4 regions of the Paenibacillus sp. CR_12 genome follow, and region 2 is predicted to be linked to each of the others. Evidence: riboswitches for the same ligand, from Rfam matches in the RefSeq annotation. Region 2 holds a riboswitch; each other region holds the start of a gene.
The links. Region 2 has a riboswitch for cyclic di-AMP ahead of RB297_RS28150 (TrkH family potassium uptake protein). Riboswitches for the same ligand answer to the same signal wherever they lie in the genome.
Positions count from the first base shown of each region.

Region 1: linked by a shared signal. The riboswitch ahead of RB297_RS03505 (universal stress protein) and the one ahead of RB297_RS28150 (TrkH family potassium uptake protein) in region 2 are both predicted to bind cyclic di-AMP.
Region 3: linked by a shared signal. The riboswitch ahead of RB297_RS22590 (APC family permease) and the one ahead of RB297_RS28150 (TrkH family potassium uptake protein) in region 2 are both predicted to bind cyclic di-AMP.
Region 4: linked by a shared signal. The riboswitch ahead of RB297_RS20265 (hypothetical protein) and the one ahead of RB297_RS28150 (TrkH family potassium uptake protein) in region 2 are both predicted to bind cyclic di-AMP.

Region 1 is NZ_JAVFHO010000001.1:794,829-799,042, reverse strand. It holds partial or broken gene RB297_RS03515 (cation:proton antiporter) at 1-612, shown strand, start outside; gene RB297_RS03510 (TrkH family potassium uptake protein) at 745-2,109, opposite strand; cyclic di-AMP (ydaO/yuaA leader) riboswitch at 2,284-2,433, shown strand; gene RB297_RS03505 (universal stress protein) at 2,570-3,253, shown strand; gene RB297_RS03500 (TrkH family potassium uptake protein) at 3,332-4,214, shown strand, end outside.
Region 2 is NZ_JAVFHO010000011.1:119,821-124,034, forward strand. It holds gene RB297_RS28140 (LysR family transcriptional regulator) at 1-620, shown strand, start outside; gene RB297_RS28145 (potassium channel family protein) at 656-1,330, opposite strand; gene RB297_RS28150 (TrkH family potassium uptake protein) at 1,347-2,687, opposite strand; cyclic di-AMP (ydaO/yuaA leader) riboswitch at 2,751-2,895, opposite strand; gene RB297_RS28155 (CPBP family intramembrane glutamic endopeptidase) at 3,186-4,214, shown strand, end outside.
Region 3 is NZ_JAVFHO010000006.1:212,327-216,540, reverse strand. It holds gene RB297_RS22595 (formate/nitrite transporter family protein) at 1-334, shown strand, start outside; gene RB297_RS22590 (APC family permease) at 475-2,301, opposite strand; cyclic di-AMP (ydaO/yuaA leader) riboswitch at 2,468-2,663, opposite strand; gene RB297_RS22585 (molybdopterin-containing oxidoreductase family protein) at 3,149-4,214, shown strand, end outside.
Region 4 is NZ_JAVFHO010000005.1:326,876-331,089, reverse strand. It holds gene RB297_RS20275 (proline dehydrogenase family protein) at 99-1,019, shown strand; gene RB297_RS20270 (hypothetical protein) at 1,169-1,633, opposite strand; cyclic di-AMP (ydaO/yuaA leader) riboswitch at 1,769-1,941, opposite strand; cyclic di-AMP (ydaO/yuaA leader) riboswitch at 2,481-2,649, shown strand; gene RB297_RS20265 (hypothetical protein) at 2,779-3,189, shown strand; gene RB297_RS20260 (potassium-transporting ATPase subunit F) at 3,342-3,416, shown strand; gene kdpA (potassium-transporting ATPase subunit KdpA) at 3,446-4,214, shown strand, end outside.

The sequences.
Region 1 (4,214 bases), on a different contig from region 2:
TTAGGGTACCTGTTCTCGCAGCTCATTCGCTTCTATGATGACTATCCGCTGGAAATAGCCTTCTCTATGCTCCTGTTCTTCGGAAGTTTCTTTATCGCCGAGCATTTCCACGTATCCGGCGTAATTGCCGTTGTCGTGGGCGGCTTGATTTTTGGCAGTTACGGAGCGCGCATCGGGATGTCGGATACAACCAAAATGAACATTAATTCGTTCTGGGACGTCATCACGTTAATCGCGAATTCGTTGATTTTCTTAATGATCGGCCTAGAAATCAAGCATATTAACTTCGCGGAGAAATGGGCGTTAATCGGGACAGCCATTCTCATCGTTCTAATCGGAAGAACATTGGCCGTTTACGTAAGCCTGTACTTCCTGAAATCCTTCCCTTCTTCATGGAAGGTGGTTTTGAATTGGGGAGGGTTAAAGGGCAGCTTGTCGATCGCACTCGCCTTGAGCTTGCCCACAACCTTTGACGGCCGTGACGATATACTCGTACTCACCTTCAGCGTCGTTCTTTTCTCGCTTCTCGTTCAAGGGTTAACCATCAAACTTATGGTTAAGAAGTTTGGATTAGCCAGCCCAGGGAAGGAAACGGACGGGGCGGATAGGTAAGAAACCTCAGTGAAAGCATAACAGAACATAGAACGCGTAAGGTTCAGTTCCGGAGTACTAATTAGACTACTCCAGCTGAACCTTATTTTTCGTATTGACGGTATCGATCCCCTACGTTTATGTACGTTCTTCTTAGCCAATAAGCACTTTCTCTTCAGGCAACCGATATTTTTGTTTGACGACTCTTTGTGACAGCGCAAAGGCCAGAGTTAAGGGGCCGAGTCTGCCGATATACATGGTCAAAATGATGACTCCTTTTCCAAACGGAGACAGCTCGGGCGTCAATCCCATTGATAGACCCACTGTGCCGAATGCAGAGGTCACTTCGAACAGAACCTCCATAAAATCCTTTTGCAAGCTATGTTCGCTTATGGTCAGCAAGAAAGTAGCGCCAATCACAACGCTCACCGAAATCACCATGACTGCTATAGATCGGAGGATAATGGATTGGGGGATGCGTCGGTTCAATAACTGCACGTCCTCCTTCCCCTTAATGATACTAATCAAGGTGAATAAAAGCACGGCAAATGTATTGGTTTTGATCCCGCCTCCCGTAGATCCGGAGGAGGCACCGATAAACATAAGGAAAATCATGAAAAATTGAGAAGTTGTCATCATCGCAGATATATCAATGGTATTAAACCCGGCCGTACGAGTTACCACGCCTTGAAAATACCCCGCCCATATCCGCTCTCCCCAGGTCAAAGGGCCGAATGTACGGGAATTGAACAACTCAATAATGAAAATAACGATAAACCCGGCTAAACATAGAAATGCTGAAGTCGACAAAACGATTCTGGAATGAAGGGACAGCTTGTTCCATCTTCTATGCTTCCATACGTCCAACACTACAGTAAATCCAAGGCCGCCAATGATAAAAAGCAAGGTGATAACGAGGTTGACTAGCGGGTCACCCACATACCGGCTCAAACTGTCCGACCAGAGGCCGAAGCCGGCGTTATTAAACGAAGAGACGGAGTGGAACATCCCGTAATAAATAGCTTGGCCTAAGCCCAGTTCCGCTTCCCACCGAACGATTAACAAGGCTGCACCTATGAACTCGATAATAAGCGCAATCAGAAAAATACCTAGAGAAAGCCTCACTACGCCTTGCGTTGATAATGCATTAGTAGATTCTTGGAGGAGCAGTCGATTTTTCAGTCCAATTTTCTTACCGAGTACAACGGCGATCAAAACTCCGAACGTCATGAAACCAAGACCGCCGACCTGAATCAGGCACATGATAATAATTTGACCAAAAATGGAGAAGTCCGCTCCTGTATCCACTACGGCCAATCCGGTTACGCACACTGCAGATGTCGAGGTGAACAAAGCGTTTATCCAACCTATACTTTCACCTGATGACGAAGATAAAGGCAACGCCAACAAGATTGCGCCGATTACAATCGGTACGGCGAAACCAAGAAGGATCAGGCGTGATGATGATAGCTTGAACTGTTTTAATGACTTTAACTGCTCGGATTTACCATTAGCCATCCTATATGCCCCTTTCAATAATGACAGACCATGAAACCCCGTAGACTTCACTGCGTAGTATATACCATAGCAAAGCATTAGTTCTACTGAATTTCAATGATATGATATGGTTTACTCCGTCGCTAACTGTTTACTTTTAGCATGTTTTAGCATAATATGAATTACGATCAATTTTATACGCATTCGCTTAGTCCTCTATGAGGAACGGGGGAACCAACAAAGCTGCTAAAGCTTTAGGGGTGAATTCTTTCTGATGAAGAAAGAACGGGGACTCTCAATCCCGAATCCGACAGCTAACCTCGTTTGCGTCTTGGGAGAGAACACTCTTCTACTTTGACTTGTCCATGATCCGTACAGCCAAGGCCTGGAAGCAGACATATCTCTGCTTCCAGGCCTTTTTTAGTTTAAGCTGCTGTGGTGTGTAACGTCTTCTGAAAAATTAAGAAGGGATTGATTACTAATGCTGAATAACGAAAGAATACTAGTATGTGTATATTACGGTCCAAACGGAGAACGCCTTATTCGCCGAGGTGGTGAATTAGCCCGTCTGCTTCAGTGTCCCCTGTTTGTGTTAAGCGTTATACCAAAACGTGAAAATGAGCTCGATCAAGCACAAGAAAGGTATATGGCCGAGTGGCAAACGAAATGTGATGAATATGGGGCAACCTTTATCGTCAAAACGAATGAAGATCGAAAAGCTTCGGAAATTATAGCGGAAACCGCCAAGAATCTTCATATAACTCAACTAATTATCGGACAATCCGGACAAACACGATGGCAAGAAATAACACGCGGCTCGATTGTCAACGAGCTCTTAAACCAGATCGGCGAAACGGATCTGCACATTGTAGCGGTTCAAAGGATGGACGAGCAAATGGATGACACCCATGAGCGCGGAATTCGAGTCATGGTTTTCAAGGATGGTCCTCATTTTCTCATCGATAATAAGAAATCCGGGAGTGATTCCAGTAACTCTATAGCCGAGGGACTATTTTTCAAAGAATTGAATACCGATTTTGACACAGGTTTGTTGAAGTTAAAAAAAGATCACGAAGTCCACTATTTGAAAATTAGTCACGGAAAAGTAGTAGATTCGTCTTTTTTCCAAAACAGAGAAATTCATGAAAAATCCAGCAATCACTGAAGAAAGGGAGTGGAACTTGTGAGTAAATCCATTATGAAATTGAACGATCGAAATACACAACATTCCGCTCCTGCTAAAATGGAGTTGTTCATCAACAAACTTAAAAAAAATATGAGCCCCCCTCAGCTCATTATGCTTGTTTTTTTCACACTGATATTAATCGGAGCTGCATTGCTTGCGCTACCACTTTCTTCCTCCACAGGCAGATCCGTTGGTCTGCTGGATGCTTTTTTTACAGCCACCTCGGCAATATGCGTAAACGGACTTGTTGTCTTGGACACCGGGAGTGTTTTTTCGACGTTTGGTCAAGTCGTTATTATGATTTTGATCCAAATTGGCGGACTCGGCTTTATGACTTTTGGCGTCATGGTTGCCATTGTGTTGGGCAAAAGAATCGGATTAAAACAACGTCTCATTATTCAGCAAACCACTCATTCGACTTCGGCACAAGGTTTGGTTAAATTGTCGATGTACATGGTGCTTATAGCCTTCGCGTTTGAAGCATTGGCTTCGATTGTTCTTACGCTTCGCTGGCAACAGGATTTCGGTTGGGGTCAGGCAGCCTATTACGCCATTTTCCATTCCGTTTCCGCATTCAATAATGCCGGATTTGCCCTGTGGTCTGACAGCCTGACGCCCTTCGTTGGCGATCCGATCGTCAACATTACGATTGTGGTGCTGTTTATCATTGGGGGTCTCGGTTATATCGTCATTGTGGATGTATTCCAAAAACGTTCATGGAAGAAGTTTTCGCTTCACTCTAAGGTTGTTCTTGTCGGGACAGGAACGCTATCTCTGCTCGGTTTTCTATTTATATACTTTATGGAGAGCTGGAATCCGTCGACTTTTGGCCAATTGAACGATAGCGAACAGGTCCTGGCTGCATTTTTCCAAGGAATAACGCCCCGAAGCTCGGGATTCAACACGATTGACATCAGCAGCATGCTGGCAGCTTCTCAAT
Region 2 (4,214 bases):
CGCTGCAGACCACCCTGCCCCCGCTGGTCAATGCCTTCATGGAGCGCCATCCGTCAGCCGAAATCAAGCTCATCACCGGCAAGACCCATGAAATCGTGTCTTATGTAAGGGATAAACGGGTCGATGTCGGCATTGTTGCTTCATCCATCAACCAGCCGGGCTTGAACTGCATCCCGCTGTTCGATGACCATCTGGAGCTTGTCATCCCGTCTTCACATCCGCTGGCGGAAATCGAGGATGTGGGCATCGAACAGCTTCAAGGCTTGCCGATGATCATATTTTCGACCGGAACCTGGTACCGCAAGCTGACGGACGATCTGTTTCACCGCTGGGGCATCATGCCCGATATCCGGATGGAGATCGACTCCTTCGAAGCGATCGTCAGGCTGATCCCGACCTGCAAGGCGGCCGCGCTGCTGCCCAAATCCTATCTGAGGCCGCAGCTGCTGTCCGATAACGGGCTCGTCGACATTCATATTCCGGCACTCATCGAAACCCGGCGAACGACTTCGCTGATCTACGGTCAAGCCTCGGAGCTGAGCAAGGCGGCCAGCCGCTGGATCGAAGAAACGGAGATCCTGTTCCGCAAGCTGGAGGAAGATAAATCGAAAAAAAACTGACGATATTTCGCAATCGTCAGTTTTTTCTACTATATTTATTTCTCGAGCATATTCACGACTTCGGACTCAAAGCGGTCCACGTTGTCATTGGAGCCGATGACGACCATAATGTCGCCGGAGTTCACGACGTCCATGGCCGTCGGAGCAACGATAATGCCGGACTGTTTATTCAGCGCTACCACGCTGACGCCGTACCGGACCCTCGTATTAAGCTCGCTCAGCGTTTTTCCGTCCATGCAGTCCGTGACCGTCATCTCCACAATCAGATAATCCTTGGATAATTCGATATAATCAAGCAGGTTTGGCGTCACGAGCTGGTGCGCTACCCGGATCCCCATATCCCGCTCGGGAAAGATGACCCGGTCCACGCCAAGCTTCTCCAGCGCCCGGCCGTGCAGCACCGATATCGCCTTGGCAACGACCATCGCGACACCCAGCTCTTTCAACAGGATGGCGGAGAGGATGCTCATCTGAATGTCGTTCCCGATCGCAACGATCCCGCAGTCGAAGTTGCGGATGCCAAGCGATTTAAGCACTTCCTCATCCGTCGCGTCCGCCACCACCGTATGCGTCAGCAGCTCGCTCATGTCCTCGACGACCTCCTCGTTCCGGTCGATGCCGAGCACCTCATATCCCTGTTCCATCAGCTCCAGCGCCAGACTGGCGCCAAATCGCCCCAAACCGATGATTGCAAATTGCTTTGGTTTCATGTCTCTCCTATACCCCTTATCCAATTATCATTTTGCCTTCCGGATGACGATATAATTCTTTACCCTTTTTCGGCCCCAGTGCATAAGCAAGCGTCAACGGCCCCAATCGACCCGCAAACATCGTAAGGCTGATCAGGATCTTGCCGAACACGGTCAAATCGGGCGTTAAGCCCATGGAGAGACCTACCGTACCGAAGGCGGATGTCGTTTCGAATAGAATCTCCAGGAAGTCCCCTTCCTCTGTCGTCGACAGAATCATCGAGACGGTTAGAACGAGCAGCAGGGCCAGCAAGGCAATGGTCAGTGCCTTCAGCACCCGCTCCTGGGCCAGGCGATAACGGAACATGACGATGTCTTCCCGCCCGCGCATCATCGCGATGACCGCCCCTACCATAATGGTAAAGGTCGTGGTTTTGATGCCGCCGCCGGTTGACCCTGGAGATGCTCCGATAAACATCAGGATGACGATAAAAAATTGCGTTGCCTGTCTAAGCCCCGTAATATCTATAGTATTCGCGCCCGCCGTACGCGGCGTTACGGATTGGAATAACGCGCCGAAGAATTTTCCGCCCCAGTTCAGGGAACCCAGCGTTCTCGGATTGGTAAATTCAAATATGAGAATGACGATAAATCCGACCGCAAGCAAGGCAGCCGTCATCGTGAGCACCACCTTGGAGTGCAGGGAGATCCTCCGCTGTTTTCGATAATCGATCAGATCGGACAGCACAATAAATCCAATGCCCCCGGAAACAATCAAGAACATCACGACGAAGTTGACTACCGGATCGTATACATACCCGGTCAAACTCCGAAAATCGCCAAACAAATCGAAGCCGGCGTTGTTAAACATCGTCACCGCATGAAAAACACCGTAATAGATCGCCCGGCCCAGCGGCATATCAAACGCCCAACGAATCGATAAAAGGACTGCGCCGCAGGCCTCGATGACGAGGGAGTACAGCAATACTCTGCGTATCAGCCTTACGATGCCTTCCATCGAGGACTGATTCATCGCTTCCTGTAAGATTAGACGGTCTTTGAGCGATATGCGTCTTTTCAGAACCAAGGCGAATAAAGTAGCCATCGTCATGAATCCGAGCCCGCCGATTTGAATCAGCAGCATGATCACGACTTCTCCGAAAGAACTGAATGTCGTTCCCGTATCCACCACGACCAGGCCCGTTACGCACGTTGCCGAGGTCGAAGTGAACAAGGCGTCAGTAAATCCAAGCGGTTCGCCCGTCGTCGTCGAGATTGGCAGCATTAACAGCCCGGTCCCGATGAAGATGATGGCCGCAAAACCAAGCACGAGAATTTGGGGCGGAGACAATGTAAGCCAGTTTAATTTAGCGTTCAATCGGACACCTTCTTTAAAAAAATCAACGAAAAAAGACACTGGAAAACGCAGTGCCTTTCGGTCTGGTTCCTGTGCAACAGCCTACGAGGTTAGCTGACGGATTCGGGCATTTCCACAGGTCGCCCTATTCATTATTCCGGGAATAATGAAATTCACCCCAATTACATGGTTCCCCCATTTTCATTACGAAATTCGGCTGGAATATTCGGTTCCTTCAAGCATGATGTGATTATAACTCAATCCGTTACGTAACCCAATGCCGTTTTTCGCCCGAAATATCTTTAAAAGAGCGCGAATTGGGCATATTCAAGAATACAAGCGTAGGGTTCTCTAACGTTTTCGAAACCTTTCATTCATTTTCATCGATTTATTTCAATATTCCGATAATTGGGATAAGCTGCTTATGGCTTTCATACTATGTTATATTGACTCTATGCGTTCTTAATCAGGCATATCGAATACCAGTGGGAGTATCAACTTTCTTAGAGGAGGAATTTCATGAATCGTGCAAGAGAGCCCTTGAAGCTGAAGCCCAATCTGAAGCAGCTCATCGCGCCTGCCGCAGTCGGCCTGATTCTGTTCCTATTATTTCAGGTATTTCCGTGGGCGAATCCGGACGATGCCGAGATGGCCTCACCGGATATCATTTCCAAGGAGCAGGCTCGGCAGGCAGCTTCAAGGTTTGCTCAGGAGCATCTGCAGTTTGCGGCTGCGGACACGGACGAAGCCTTGGTTACATATCAATCCAAATCGGAACTTTACGGATATCTGGCGAAGGAGAAGAGGCTTTCGGAATATAACAAAACCTATGAAGCCAAATATCCCTATGACGTATACCGCGTTCGCTTCAGCGAGCCTGGAGGCGATGCCCTCAATGTGGACGTGCACATGCAGAATTCCGGCATCGTCGGATTCTCGTATGATTATGCCCGTTCCAGCTTTGACCGGATCGAGCTGAACAAGGGCGAGATTCAGAGGCAGATGCTGCTCGTCGTTGAGGACGGCATGACATTGGCCGAGAAGCAGGCGCTGGCGGAGCCATGGCTTCAGCGGGCGGGTTATGACCTGTCGAATCTGGAGCTGGTTACGAAGGAAGGGGAGCCCCGTCTCAAATATGTGGACCCTGAATCCAGGATCGGGGACTCCAGGCTGGAGCACCGCTTCACCTTCGAGCAGGGGAAATTGCGCTCTTATGAGCCCTCCTTCTCGGTGCCAGCCGCCCACTCTGCTTATGTCAACAAGCAGACGCAGGATGCCACCCTGCTGACGCTCGCAGGGTACGGCCTGTTCACCCTAATCCTGGGCATTCTTGCGATTGTGTACAGCGTGAAGACCAGGGCCTACACCTCGTTTAAGCGCGGCCTGTTCTTATCCGCGCTGCTGTTCGTCATTCAAATGCTGAATACGTATAATCTGATTCCCGTTTTCAAATCCGAAGGCATGTCGCAAACCGGCGTGCTCGGGATGATGATTTTCTATGCCGTCTATTCGCTCGTCTTCTCCGCCCTGCTCTATTTTTCCCTTGTC
Region 3 (4,214 bases), on a different contig from region 2:
CTACGGATCGGATCAGATGAGCGGCAAAATTCTCGGGATCTGGTTTCCGACCATGGCGTTTGTCGCCATCGGGTTTCAGCACGTGGTGGCCAACATGTTTCTCATCCCGGCCGCGATTTTTGAAGGCTATTACAGCTGGGGCGAGTATCTGATGAACTTCATTCCGGTATGGCTGGGCAATTTCGTTGGCGGCGCGTTATTTGTGGGAGCGACATACGGAACCGTTTATTTAAAGCAGGAGAAACAGGCCGCAGCCGCTCCGCGCGGCGAGCAGACGCATGTGCCATCGGCCGGCGCTCCTCAACAGGTTCATTCGGCGCAGAATGTTTCCTAATGCCGGAAGCCTGGCGAGCGTCTGGCTTAAAGAAAAAGCTGCGTTCAACCGTCCTTGATGAAAGGCAGCGGTTGATCGCAGCTTTTTGTCGTGATGGGCGAGGCTGTCCCCAGTAATGAATCAAGCAGGGAACAAGCCCGCTATTTTTTTAAATGGTAGGGAACCGTCGTGATGATCACGTCTCTCCGATACAGGAGATGTGCCCGGATGAGCAGGCTGGATTGATTGTGCAGGAAATTATGCCAGCCCTTCTTTGGGATGAACTGCGGAATGACGACGGTAACCTGATAGTCGGATTCGCTGGCCTTGCGCTGCACGGTATCGATGAATTTCGTCAGCGGCTGAATGATGCTCCGATAAGGCGAGTGCAGCGTTACCAGCCGGATGTCCGGCTGCCACTTTTTCCATTTTTCCTGGAAGGCGACTTCCTCCTCCCGCTCGAACGGCACGTACACCGCGATGATTTGGCCCGCTCCCAGCGATTTGGCGTAATTCAGCGAGTTCTCCACCACATGCGTGATTCCTGCCACAGGCAGGATGATGACATTCCCCTCAATCGGCTTAACCGGCTCGCAGGTCGTAATCCGGAGCTGGTCCGCTACCGCCTCGTAATGCTTGCGGATCCGGGTGAAAATCCAGATGATCAGCGGCAGGAATATCAGCACGGTCCACACCTGGGCGAATTTCGTAAAGAAGAAGATCATGGTCACGATAAAGCTGATGCATGCGCCGGTGGTGTTAATGATCAGTTTGACGATCCAGCCTTCGGGCTTTTCGCGAATCCATTTCACCATCATCCCCGTCTGGGAGAGGGTAAACGGGATAAACACGCCGACGGCATAGAGCGGAATCAGATGCTCGGTTTTGCCTTCAAAAGCCAGCAGCAGCAGAATGGAGAAAAATCCAAGAATAATGATTCCGTTCGAGTATCCCAGACGGTCGCCGCGGACGGTGAACATTCTAGGAATGAACTTATCCTTCGCCAGATTGACGGCAAGCAGGGGAAAAGCGGAATACCCCGTGTTGGCGGCAAGGATCAGAATTAAGGCCGTTGTCCCTTGTATGAAGTAATAAAGCGCATTTCGCCCGAAGGTGTGCTCGGCAATTTGGGAAACGACCGTGACTTGTTCGCTGGGACTGACCCCATAGTAATAAGCCAGGAAAACGATGCCCGAAAATAACAGGGCCAGCAGCGACCCCATCGCCACCAGAGTTTTGGCCGCGTTATTCGGGGCCGGGTCTTTGAAATTCGGAATGGCATTGGAAATCGCCTCCACGCCGGTCAGGGCGGAGCTGCCCGAGGCAAATGCGCGCAGGAGCAGAAACAAGCTCAGCCCGGCTACGGGCGTGCCGATCGGCGTATGAAGCTCCGGAGACGCATGGCCTGTGGCAATGTTGAATATCCCTACCCCGATCAGGATGAATAACGCAAGCACGAACAGGTAAACCGGATAAGCCAGTATGGAGGCCGACTCCGTAACCCCTCTTAAATTCAATACGGTCAAGCATAGAACGAACACGATGGAAATCGGCAGATTATAGGCATGCAATTCCGGAAAAGCCGACGTGATCGCATCCGTCCCGGCCGACACGCTGACCGCAACCGTCAGGATATAGTCCACGAGCAAGGAACCGCCGGCAACCAGCCCCGGGTACATGCCCAAATTCCGTTTGGACACGACATATGCGCCGCCGCCGTGCGGATAGGAGAAAATAATTTGTCTGTACGACAGGATAAGTGCCAGCAACAAGACCAGGACGCCGACGGCAATCGGTATGGAATACCAATAGGCAGCTGCCCCGACGGTCATCAACACAATGAGGATTTGTTCCGGGCCATAGGCCACGGACGATAGCGCATCGGATGACAGGATGGCCAGCGCCTTGGTTTTATTCAGCTTTTGTTCGCCTAATTCCGTCGATTTAAGCGGTCTTCCGATGAGGAAGCGCTTGATTGAGGATAACATGGTTGTTTTTCACCGCCGCTTAAGATTAAGTTCATGGTAGAAGCTCCCTGAACGGACTTCTATCGGTGTTTTTTATATGCTGGACATAGGAGCGGTCACCCTTCCTATGCTGATTTTTGGCAAACAAAAAACACAGGGTAGAACCCTGTGTTTGATCACAAGTTCACAACCCTCCCGATCAACGCTGACGAGGTTAGCTGTCGGATTCGGGCGGTGAGAGTCGCCCTACCTGATTCCATCGCGGCGTACGTACGCGATGGAATCAGGATTCACCCCTTAGTATGGTTGAAGGATCCTATAGGTATCCTTCCATACGGTTGGTTCCCCCGCTTTCCATCAAGGAAATTAAGCGAATGTCATGTGAATATGAAGAATGTTTTCGAAGCTGAATAGTATATTACGCCTGCTCCAATCGTTTGTAAAACATCCTCCAACGAGCATTCGAACAAAATTATTTATAAAAAATGACAGATAAGCGCTTACATAATGACGTGGCTTTGACAGGCTTTTTATTTTGCATGTTTTCTGCGAAAATCACGAGTTTCTATAATATGGAAGGTTAGTCGCGGGGAACATCGGTCACTGGGAGGATGCCATATAAACAAATTCGCCATGCCGGTCTCGGGGGAGGAGACACTGGCATGGCGAATTTTTTTGGGAGTGGTCCATGATTCGGCAAGGAAGAGAAAGGGTCTGGGTTCCTCTTCTTTGCTCTTGATAGGAATATACCCGGGGGGAAGAAAAGTGAATCACCTGATTAGAAAAAAATGTATGACTTTACTGGAACCCCGATTTTCTTTTAAGATAATGGGATATGATGCAGCCGAGCAAAAGGGGGAAGCACGAAATGACTCAAGCGATGATTCATCAGGAAAACGGCGTATTTCCGGCGGTATGTCCGTTGGATTGTCCCGATACATGCGGCCTGCTGCTGCATAAAGAGAACGGAAAAATCGTCAAGGTGACCGGTAATCCGGAGCATCCGATTACGCAGGGAGCCATCTGCAATAAAGTCCGTAATATGGCACACCGGGTGTACCATCCGGAACGCGTGCTCTATCCGCTGCGAAGAGTAGGTCCCAAGGGAGAGGGCGCCTTCGAGCGGATCAGCTGGGACGAAGCCATTCAGGAGATAGCCGGACGCTATAAGGGCTTGATCGAGGAACACGGCTCCGAGAGCATCCTGCCCTACAGCTTCTACGGCAATATGGGGATATTGAGCGTCGACGGCATGGACCGCAGGTTCTTCAACAGGCTGGGTGCCAGCCGCCTGAAGCAGTCGATCTGCAATTCCGCGGGCAATGAGGGCTGGAAATCCGTGATGGGGTTTAATGGGGGAACCGTTCCGGAGGACACCGTACGAGCCGACGTCATCCTCGTCTGGGGCGGCAACATCGTCAGCACCAATATGCACCAGATGGTGATTGCAGAGAAAGCGCGCAAAGCCGGTGCCAAGGTCGTTGTGATCGATGTCCACAAGAACCAGACGGGGCAATGGGCGGACTGGTTCATTCCGCTGTATCCAGGCACGGATGCGGCGCTGGCCGTCGGCCTCATGCACATCATGTTCCGTGACGGCATGGTAAATGAGGAATTCCTCCGCAAGTATACGATTGGTCATGAAGCCTTGCGCGAGCACGCCAAAGAATACACGCCGGAGCACGTTTCTTCCATTACCGGCATCTCGATCGAGGATATCGAGAAATTGGCCGAGCTCTACGGCCGGGCCGATACCTCCTACATCCATATCGGCAACGGTCTTCAGCATCACGACAACGGCGGCTTGACGGTGCGCAGCATTGCCGCGCTTCCCGCTTTGACCGGACAATGGCTGAAGCGGGGCGGAGGGGCCGCCAAGTCGAACGGCGGTTACAACAGCATGGATAGCGACGCGCTTGAGCGTCCCGATCTCC
Region 4 (4,214 bases), on a different contig from region 2:
TCTATTTAAATATGTATGTCTTCCTGCATGCCGTCATGATTTTTGCATATGAGTTAGATAGAGTGCATTTTGGTTTACCTTGCAAAGGGGGCGCGCGCATGGACGGAACCGAGCTGTACCGTAAAGTGATCCTGACGGTGTCCGGCAATAAACTCGTGAAATGGCTGTCTATCAAGTACGGTCGGAAATTGGCTGGCCGATTCATTGCCGGCGATACCTTGGATGAGGCGCTGGACGAAATCGAGAGGCTGAACGCGAAAGGCATTCTCGTTACGCTGGATCATTTAGGGGAGGGCATTACGACGCTGGATGAAGCGGCCGGGTACCGGGAGGAATATTTGAAGCTGGTGGAAGGGATTGCGAGGCGCGAAGTGCAATCGAACGTATCCTTGAAACCGACGCAAATGGGCATGGCCCTGAACCCCGAGAAGGCTTACGAAAACATCAGGTCGGTGGTAAGAAAGGCTAAAGAGCACAGCAACTTCGTTCGCCTGGACATGGAGGATTCGCCGTATACCCAGGCAACCATCGATATGACGCTCCGCCTTCATAAGGAGGGGCTGACCAATGTGGGGACCGTGATGCAGGCCTACTTGTTCCGTACGGAGGAGGACGTGAAGAATCTGTTAAGGGCCGGCGTTAATCTGCGGCTGGTAAAGGGCGCGTACAAAGAGCCGGGAACCATCGCCTTTCAGCAGAAGCGGGAGGTCATTGACAACTACAAGAAATTGGTCAAAATGCATTTCGACCAAGGAGCCTACGTCGCGATTGCCTCGCATGATGACAACATCATCGACTGGGTGAAGGTATTTGCCGAGCAGAGCCGCATAGACAAACAGGACTATGAATTTCAGATGCTGTATGGACTGCGGATGAACGATCAAGCAGCGCTTGCGCAGGACGGCTACCGTATCCGGTGTTATTTGCCCTATGGAACGATGTGGTACCCGTATTTCACCCGGAGGTTGGCAGAGAAGCCGGCCAACCTGATGATGGTGCTCAAAAATATGTTCAAGTGAGCGGGATCCGATTGCAGAACCCCGTCAAAATGCCTGGTGAAATAAGTGGCTTTTTGACGGGGTTCTTCATGGTTTCAAAAAACATCAGGCTGCTTAGAAGTGCCCAATCCAAAGGAAACGGGGACAGTGGCTCTCTGTAGCTGCTGCCCCTAGAAATGATAATACGCCTCCGAGCAATTCATAAGGAAGGAGCGCTCCAGCGGCAGTCCGCCTAACCGCTCTCGGGTGATGTGCCGATGCAGGTTGATCTCCAGATCGGCGAGGGCCGATACAGCAAGTTGCATCCGTGCGGGTCCCCACTGCTGCTGCTTTCGGGCATAGCGAATGGCCTCAGTCACGGACATGCCTCTCAGCCTTGAGAAGACGGATGCCCAGCGGACCAGGTCCGAAAATTCTCTCGTGCTTGGCAGGGCATATTCGACATATCCTGCCGCGTCTTTGCAGCTGACTTTGAACAAGCCGCAGTTCCAGCCATGATCGCTCCATGGGATAAAGCGTTCGGCCGAGCCTCGGTCGAAACGAAATATCTCCATATGGCCGATAGTCTCTTCACCTAATGCAGGCACTGCGGTTTCGATGACGGGTGTAAGCGCTGCCTCGATGAGTTTCGTCATGATTTGATCTACGCTCCTTTATAAGAATGTTATATGCACGGCAAATAGGCCTGGTGAGCAGAGAAACCCCGCTCTCCAGGCCTATTTATGGTTAGAGCCCCAATTCAGCGGCCGCTATGCCAAAGCTTGGATGGTATTCTCTCTCAACAACGCGCCTACGAGGTTAGCTGACGGATTCGGACTGAGAGCACCCTACCGCTGGGCCCTTCGATCCTAGGCGCAGCGGATTCACCCCATTCACCAATCGAAGACTGGTGACTTTGGTTCCCCCGTCTCCCGGTCTGTCGGGAGCTCGGCGTATCACGTGTTTCGGATAGATGGATGAATCATACGCCGGAGGAAACGAAAAGTAAATGACCGTATGGGACGAATAGATTCCGAAATGTGATGAAAACGGTAAAAGAAAACGCGTACAATCGGCCGTGTCATCTATTATCGTGGCAAAATCTCGGTATCTCGTTGGATTGCGATAAATAAGAGAAAACAAGAGAAATACATAGTATAGAGCAGTATTCGGAAGATAAAGACGAAATACTGCTTGGTTCCTGTTCGACATAACGCTAGATGTGTTTTTGCTCACATTTACATCCTGCGGGGCCGGACGTATGATACGAACTATGAATTGACGGTCATCAACGACCAAGGCATACGGGCAGCCGTTTCATGAAGGTCTAAAGGCAGTGTGAGAGCTGCCCCTAAGCCTTTATGGATCGATGGCGAAGGCACCATGGGCCTTGCTGAGATTTGAAGGTAGAGGCGACTCTCACCGCGTGAACCTCCTGTTGCTGTGCTGTTATGCCCAGTCTGGATGACAAGTCAATGGCTAATAGAATAACATGCTACTCGTTATTAATTTTCGCTGAGTCCTTGAATGGAAAAGGTACGGGGGAACCAGTCGGGAGATGAACCTGATCTCTCTGGGGTGAATCCTGTAGACAAGATAACGGTCTATGGGTAGGGCGACTCTCACGCCCGAATCCGTCAGCTAACCTCGTAAGCGTATCGAGAGAGGCAACGATTGTCGTGGACTTGGGCCACGGTGTATTTCACCGTGTCCTGTAAGAAGCCTGCGGGAAGAGTTCTTCTCTTTCCGCAGGCTTCTTTGTTGTTGCCTTCTCTTTCTGACCTTAGTAGGAGAAACGAAGATGGAGAAACCACAGGAATTCATCCTGGTATCCGCGCCGAACAAGGCCGGGGAGGAATTCGTCCGCCAGCTGATTCACAAACGTGTTCCGTTTGCGGCTATAGCCAACAACCGGGCTGAGCAGCAGAGGCTGCGAGAACTGGGCTGCAAACCCATCATTTTGATTGATACAAGAGACGAGCAGACCTGGATCATTCCCGAGTTTCCCGTCAGCAAGGTGTTTCTGTTCGAAAGCAGCTTGAATCTGTGCTGCCGCTACTTGCGGATCTGCCGGACATGGACCTCGGAGTCGATTTACGTGATCACCCATTCCGGCAATCCGCGCTTGATATACAAAGGGCTGGGTGCCGATGTGGTGCTTCATACGAATCATCATCAGGTGTCCTTTCTGATGGCATCCGTTATGAGCTAAGCGTTTGGACTGACGCCACAAGAGTTAGGGGAGGTTACATTCATGCAGGATTTAGTTATGGTGCTCATTTTGGGAGGAACCTACGGACTGCTCATGCTGTTTATGTCCTGGTGCGGGCGCGTGGTTTCGGAACCGGAGGCTGATCAGCCGTGATGATCATGTTGATATTCACGATTTTTATTTTTCTCTATTTGATTTATGCGCTGATTCACCCTGAAAAATTCTAGGGAAACGGCTGAAGGAGGAAGGCATCGTCATGGGCATTTTACAAATTGCCATCGTTATACTCGTTCTAGTGCTGCTGGTCAAGCCGCTGGGAACTTATCTATATCAGGTGTTTCGTTATGAAAGCAATGGAACGGACAGATGGTTCTCCTGGGCGGAGAAACCGATCTTTGCTCTGATCGGCTTGAAAGAACGCAAGGGGATGACATGGAAAGGATATGCCGTCAGCTTTGTGTTAACGAATATCGTGCTGGTTGCGGCGGGCTACTTGATTCTGCGGCTGCAGAAGGTGCTGCCGCTGAACCCGAACGGCATCGGCCATATGGAACCGATCTTGTCGTTCAATACGATGATCAGCTTCATGACCAATACGAATCTTCAGCATTACAGCGGGGAGTCGGGATTGTCTTATCTGGCCCAGATGGCCGTCATTACGATGATGATGTTTACGTCCGCGGCGACCGGGCTGTGCGTGGCGATTGCTTTTATCCGGGCGGTGACCAGCAAGGGCACGACCGTCGGCAACTTTTTTGAGGACTTCGTTAAGGCGCATACCCGGGTATTCATTCCGGCTGCTTTCATCATTGCGATGGTGCTGGTGGCGCTGCAGGTGCCGCAGACCCTGAAGCCTACGCTCAGCGTCACGACGCTGGAAGGAAGCGAGCAGCAAATAGCGGTGGGTCCGGTGGCTGCGCTCGAATCGATCAAGCATCTGGGCACCAATGGGGGCGGTTTTATGGGGGCCAACTCGGCGCATCCGTTCGAGAACCCGTCCCCGCTGACCAATGTGATCGAGATTC